DNA from 2 places in the Streptomyces sp. NBC_01410 genome. Region 2 is predicted to be linked to the other one. Evidence: predicted binding sites of a transcription regulator. Region 2 holds the regulator's gene; the other holds the start of a gene.
What was found. Region 2 encodes HrcA, which represses chaperone genes, less so after heat shock. Its sites were predicted from a motif close to TTNGCACTCNGNNNNNCNGAGTGCNAA; they were not measured.

Region 1 (3,407 bases), 2.2 Mb from region 2:
TCATGGTCGCCGCCATCGGCTCGGGATGTGCCGCCGAGTCGTGGGACGACCCCGGCGGCTCGCCCGCTGCCCCCGGTCGGCAGGCCGGACCGGCAGGCGCGCTCTCCGCGTACGTGGAGAAGGTGAAGCGCGCCCAGGCCGTACGGGCGGTCGCCGCCAAGAAATGGGGCCTGGCCAAGACGCCGCTCGCCGCGCCCCCGCCGCCCGGCGCCAAGCCGAAGATCACCACCCGCAAGGGCTTCGAGGTCGACGGCGGCGAGTCCTTGCCACCGGTCTTCACGACCGTGCCGGTGAAGGAGAAGATTGTCTTCCTGACGATCGACGACGGCGCGGAGAAGGACCCCGCCTTTCTCCGGATGATGAGCGATCTTCAGATCCCGTACAGCGCCTTCCTCAGCGACTACCTGATCAGCAGCAACTACGGCTACTTCAAGCAGATGCAGGACCGAGGCGTCTCGCTGCACAACCACACCCTCAACCACCGCTATCTGCGCGGCCTTTCGTACGCCCAGCAGAAGCACGAGATCTGCGACCAGCAGACCAAGCTCGAGAAGCGGTACGGAATCAGGCCCCCGCTCTTCCGCCCGCCGTACGGCAGCTACAACGAGGACACGCTGCGCATCGCCCGGTCGTGCGGCATCAAAGCCATTCCCCTGTGGGCGGCCGAGGCGTTTCCCGATCGCGTGGAGTGGCGCGAGCGGGACCGGGCCCTGCACCCCGGCGACATCATCCTCACTCACTTCCGTGGCCGCAAAGACTGGAAGGGCAGCATGCCGGACATGATCCGGCGGGTGATGAAGACGGTCACCGACAAGGGCTACGCCGTGGCCAAGCTGGAGGACTACGTATGAGGCAGTCGCACCGGCTGCTGGCCGGACTGCTGGCGGCCGGTGCGCTCCTCACCGCGGGGTGCGCCCAGTCGGTCGACCCGATCGAGCGCCTCGGGCGCAAGGCCGCGCGGCAGGTCACTCCGGGCACGGGTGCGCCACGGTCCGCGGCGCACAGGCGGTGGGGGCTGGCCGGACCGCTCACCCGCGCGCCCCGGCCGCCCGCCCACAGGCTCTCGGCGGCGTATGTCGTGGACCATGTGCCGACCCGCGACAAGGTGGTCTTCCTCGCCGTCGACGCGGGTGCGGCGCGCGATCCGCGGTTTGTGCGGATGACGGGCGAACTGAAGCTGCCGGTCAGCGTGTTCCGTGCCGAGGGGCGGCCCGATCTGCCCACGCTCTCGTACGAGGGACAGCGCGCCGAGATCTGCGGGCAGCGCCGCAGCCGCCTGTTCCACCCGCCCCGCGGCGCGTACAACGCGGACACGCTGCGGGCCGCAGCCGACTGCGGGGTCCGTGCGGTGGTGCTCGGCCGCGAGTTCGGTGAGTACGCGCTGGGCGAACAGCTGCGGCCCGGCGACATCGTCCGGGCGGATGCGAGGGCGACCGGAGCGCTGCTGCGCCGTATCCAGGAGCAGGGATACGCGGTGGGGCGACTGGAGGACTACGTCTGACCCGGCGCCGCCCGGGCGGCGGAACCCTGGCATCGGCGACGGCGTTGTCCGTACCGGGACCGCACCGCGGCGCACCGGTGAATTGGCACTCCGCTTGACCGAGTGCTAATCGCAGTCATAGTCTCGGGTCTGGCACTCCCCACTGGAGAGTGCCAACGCAGCGACGGGCAGGTCCGGCACCCGCGACGACGGATCCACCTGGTCGCCATCCAGACAGTTAACCCCGTGAGATCTCCGAAGGGGGAGGTCGGATCGTGACGACCGCCAGCTCCAAGGTTGCCATCAAGCCGCTCGAGGACCGCATTGTGGTCCAGCCGCTCGACGCCGAGCAGACCACGGCCTCTGGCCTGGTCATCCCGGACACCGCGAAGGAGAAGCCCCAGGAGGGCGTCGTCCTTGCCGTGGGCCCGGGCCGCTTCGAGAACGGCGAGCGTCTTCCGCTCGACGTCAAGACCGGCGACGTCGTGCTGTACAGCAAGTACGGCGGCACCGAGGTGAAGTACAACGGCGAGGAATACCTCGTCCTCTCGGCTCGCGACGTGCTCGCGATCGTCGAGAAGTAATTCACCCACGTTTTTGATCTGCGCCCCTGGCCCCCGCACTGATGTAGCCGGGTGCCCAGGGGCGCAGTTCGTTTGAGAGGACAGAGAAGCTCCCATGGCGAAGATCCTGAAGTTCGACGAGGACGCCCGTCGCGCCCTCGAGCGCGGCGTCAACAAGCTTGCCGACACGGTCAAGGTGACGATCGGCCCCCGCGGCCGCAACGTCGTCATCGACAAGAAGTTCGGCGCCCCCACCATCACCAACGACGGTGTCACGATCGCCCGCGAGGTCGAGATCGAGGACCCGTACGAGAACCTCGGTGCCCAGCTGGTGAAGGAGGTGGCGACCAAGACCAACGACATCGCGGGTGACGGCACCACCACCGCCACCGTGCTGGCCCAGGCGCTGGTCCGCGAGGGCCTGCGCAATGTCGCCGCCGGCGCCTCCCCGGCCGCCCTGAAGAAGGGCATCGACGCCGCGGTCAAGGCCGTCTGCGACGAGCTGCTCGCGACCGCCCGTCCGATCGAGGACAAGGCCGACATCGCCGCTGTCGCCGCGCTCTCGGCGCAGGACCAGCAGGTCGGCGAGCTCATCGCCGAGGCCATGGACAAGGTCGGCAAGGACGGTGTCATCACCGTCGAGGAGTCCAACACCTTCGGTCTGGAGCTCGACTTCACCGAGGGCATGGCCTTCGACAAGGGTTACCTGTCCCCGTACATGGTGACCGACCAGGAGCGTATGGAGGCCGTCCTCGACGACCCGTACATCCTGATCAACCAGGGCAAGATCTCCTCCATCCAGGACATGCTGCCCCTCCTCGAAAAGGTCATCCAGGCCGGTGGCTCCAAGCCGCTCCTGATCATCGCCGAGGACGTCGAGGGCGAGGCGCTCTCGACCCTGGTCGTGAACAAGATCCGTGGCACCTTCAACGCCGTGGCCGTCAAGGCTCCCGGCTTCGGTGACCGCCGCAAGGCGATGCTCCAGGACATGGCCACCCTCACCGGTGCCACCGTCATCGCCGAGGAGGTCGGCCTCAAGCTCGACCAGGCCGGTCTGGACGTGCTGGGCAGCGCCCGCCGCGTGACGATCTCCAAGGACGACACCACCGTCGTCGACGGTGGCGGCAACCACGAGGACGTCGTCGGCCGCATCAACCAGATCAAGGCCGAGATCGAGTCCACGGACTCCGACTGGGACCGCGAGAAGCTCCAGGAGCGCCTCGCGAAGCTGGCCGGCGGCGTGTGCGTGATCAAGGTCGGCGCCGCCACCGAGGTGGAGCTGAAGGAGAAGAAGCACCGTCTGGAGGACGCCATCTCCGCGACCCGCGCCGCGGTCGAGGAGGGCATCGTCTCCGGTGGTGGCT
Region 2 (3,407 bases):
TGACGCCGAACGGCTGCGCGGTGAGCCCGCGCACCTGTTTGACCTCCTGGTACATGCCGTCCGCGGTCTTGTATCCGGCAGCGAGGAACCCGAGCCCGCCGGCTTCGGACACGGCGGCGGCGAGCTGGGGGCAGGATGCGCCGCCCGCCATGGGGGCCTGCACGATCGGATGACGGCAAAGATCGGTCAGTGCGGAGGACATGCAGGCATGGTGCCATGCCGCTCGCGGCCCATCGAATCGGGCGTTCCGCAACGGCCGCGGTTGCGGGCCGCTGTCCTGAAAACGCCGGAGGGGCTGAAGATTCAGCCCCTCCGGCGTTCGAGAGGGCCTAACGCCCGTTGAACGCGTCCTTCAGGCGGGAGAACAGTCCCTGCTGCCCCGGCTGGAACTGACCCGTAGGCCTTTCCTCGCCGCGCAGCTTCGCCAGGTCCCGCAGCAGCCGCTCCTGATCCACGTCCAGCTTCGACGGGGTCATCACCTCGACATGGACGATCAGGTCGCCACGGCCCCCGCCCCGCAGGTGCGTGATGCCGCGCCCGTGCAGCGGGATCGACTGGCCGGACTGGGTGCCCGGGCGGATGTCGACCTCCTCCACGCCGTCCAGCGTCTCCAGCGGGCACTTCGTGCCCAGCGCCGCCGCCGTCATGGGGATCGTCACCGTGCAGTGCAGATCGTCGCCCCGGCGCTGGAACACCGGGTGCGGCAGCTCGTGGATCTCGACGTAGAGGTCGCCGGCGGGGCCACCGCCCGGGCCGACCTCGCCCTCGCCCGCGAGCTGGATGCGCGTGCCGTTGTCGACACCGGCCGGGATCTTGACCGTCAGGGTGCGGCGGGACCGTACCCGCCCGTCGCCCGCGCACTCGGGGCACGGGGTCGGGACGACCGTTCCGAAGCCCTGGCACTGCGGGCACGGCCGCGACGTCATGACCTGGCCGAGGAAGGACCGCGTCACCTGCGAGACCTCACCGCGGCCGCGGCACATGTCGCAGGTCTGCGCCGAGGTACCCGGCGCCGCGCCCTCGCCCGAACACGTCGTACAGACGACGGCCGTGTCGACCTGGATGTCCTTCGTCGTGCCGAAGGCAGACTCGTTGAGCTCGATCTCCAGGCGGATCATCGCGTCCTGGCCCCGCCGCGTACGCGACCTGGGGCCGCGCTGCGAAGCCGTACCGAAGAACGCGTCCATGATGTCCGAGAAGTTCCCGAAGCCACCGGCGCCGAAGCCGCCCGCGCCTCCGCCGCCCGCCTGCGAGAGCGGGTCTCCGCCGAGGTCGTAGACCTGCTTCTTCTGCGGGTCCGACAGCACCTCGTACGCGGCGTTGATCTCCTTGAAGCGCTCCTGCGTCTTCGGGTCCGGATTCACATCCGGGTGGAGTTCACGGGCAAGCCGGCGGAAGGCCTTCTTGATCTCGTCCTGGGACGCGTCGCGGCGTACGCCGAGTACGGCGTAGTAGTCCGTGGCCACTTACGACTCCGCCAGGATCTGTCCGACGTAACGTGCCACTGCGCGTACCGCTCCCATCGTTCCGGGGTAGTCCATGCGGGTCGGTCCGACCACGCCGAGTTTGGCAACTGCCTCGTCGCCCGAACCGTAGCCGACCGCGACGACGGACGTGGAGTTGAGGCCCTCGTGGGCGTTCTCATGACCGATCTTCACGGTCATGCCCATGCCGCCCGCTTCCTTGGCCTCGCCGAGCAGCTTGAGGAGCACCACATGCTCCTCGAGAGCTTCGAGCACCGGCCGGATCGTCAGCGGGAAGTCGTGTCCGAAGCGCGTGAGATTGGCGGTACCGCCGATCACCAGCCGCTCCTCGGTCTCCTCGACCAGGGTTTCGAGCAGGGTCGAGAGCACCGTGGAAACGGTACCCCGGTCCTCCGCCTCGAAGGAGTCGGGAAGGTCCTGCACCAGCTGCGGCACATCCGCGAAGCGGCGCCCGACGACCCGGCTGTTGAGCCGGGCCCGCAGGTCCGCGAGCGAGGATTCCGCGAAGGGCGCGGGGCAGTCGATCATGCGCTGCTCGACCCGTCCGGTGTCCGTGATCAGCACGAGCATCAGCCGGGCGGGCGCGAGGGAGAGGAGCTCCACATGCCGGACGGTGGAGCGGGTCAGCGAGGGGTACTGGACCACCGCGACCTGCCGGGTCAGCTGCGCCAGCAGCCGCACCGTACGGCCCACGACGTCGTCGAGGTCGACGGCTCCGTCGAGGAAGTTCTGGATGGCACGGCGCTCGGGCGACGACAGCGGCTTGACGCCGGCCAGTTTGTCGACGAAGAGCCGGTAGCCCTTGTCCGTGGGGATACGCCCCGCGCTCGTATGAGGCTGGGCGATGAACCCTTCCTCCTCCAGCACCGCCATGTCATTGCGGACGGTGGCCGGGGAGACCCCGAGCTTGTGACGCTCCGTGAGCGCCTTGGAGCCGACGGGCTCCTCGGTGCCGACATAGTCCTGGACGATGGCGCGCAGCACCTCGAGTCTGCGTTCGCTGAGCATCGCGCACACCTCCAAGCTGTGATTCCTCGGTGACCGCTTGGCACTCGATGCGTACGAGTGCCAGCATTTCCCCGTGCCAGTGTACGGCCGTGGGGTACATCCCTAGCAAGGGCGGCCGACCACGCCACCGAGCGACAGTGCTGGTCGGTTGCGGATAGCGTCGCGGTATGGACGTCAGTTGGGAAGACTTCGGCTGGGAGCGGCTGGCCGACGGGGTGGGGCGCCGGCGGCTTCCCGGCTGGGACGCGACCAGTGGTTTGATCGCCGGAGAGGACGGTGTCCTCCTGTACGACACCGGCTCGACACTGCGCGAGGGGGCCGAGCTGCGGGCCCAGGCGCAAGCCCTGCTCGGCGGCCGACGGGTGACGCATATCGCACTGAGCCATCCCCACTTCGACCATGTGCTGGGCACGGCGGCGTTCTCGGGCGCGGAGGTGTACGGAGCGGTCGGCATCGCCGAACTGATGCGGCGGGAGCGGGACGAGATCCGCGACAGCGCGGTACGGCACGGGGTCACCGAGGCCGACGCGACGGAGGCGGCCGACGTGCTGGTGGCGCCGCACCATCTGGTGTTCGGCGAGTGGACGCTGGACCTGGGCGGCCGCCAGGTGCTCCTGGCGAACATCGGCCCCGGCCACTCGGGCCACGATCTGGCGGTCCTGGTGCCCGGCAGCCCGGAGGTCGTCTTCTGCGGCGACCTCGTGGAGGAGTCGGGCGAACCTCAGGCGGGCCCGGACGCGATGCCCTCCCGCTGGCCCGCGGCACTGGACCGGCTGCTGTCACTGGGCGGCGAGGACGCGGTGTACGTACCGGGGCACGGCGCGGTCGTCGACGCGGCGTTCGTACGCGCCCAACGCGAGTTGCTGGCGGCGCGCTTCGGGGTGTCGTAGCGTCTGGCGAATGCGCAGCTACAGC

Region 1: a site for HrcA is predicted at 1,584-1,610, ahead of groES (co-chaperone GroES). Genes of this name have one in related genera too.

Annotation. Positions count from the first base shown of each region.
Region 1 is NZ_CP109530.1:5,231,133-5,234,539, forward strand. It holds gene OG741_RS24230 (polysaccharide deacetylase family protein) at 1-851, shown strand, start outside; gene OG741_RS24235 (hypothetical protein) at 848-1,501, shown strand; gene groES (co-chaperone GroES) at 1,756-2,064, shown strand; gene groL (chaperonin GroEL) at 2,159-3,407, shown strand, end outside.
Region 2 is NZ_CP109530.1:2,989,534-2,992,940, forward strand. It holds gene OG741_RS13705 (nitronate monooxygenase) at 1-202, opposite strand, end outside; gene dnaJ (molecular chaperone DnaJ) at 330-1,466, opposite strand; gene hrcA (heat-inducible transcriptional repressor HrcA) at 1,467-2,492, opposite strand; gene OG741_RS13720 (MBL fold metallo-hydrolase) at 2,660-3,382, shown strand; gene OG741_RS13725 (DUF3097 domain-containing protein) at 3,393-3,407, shown strand, end outside.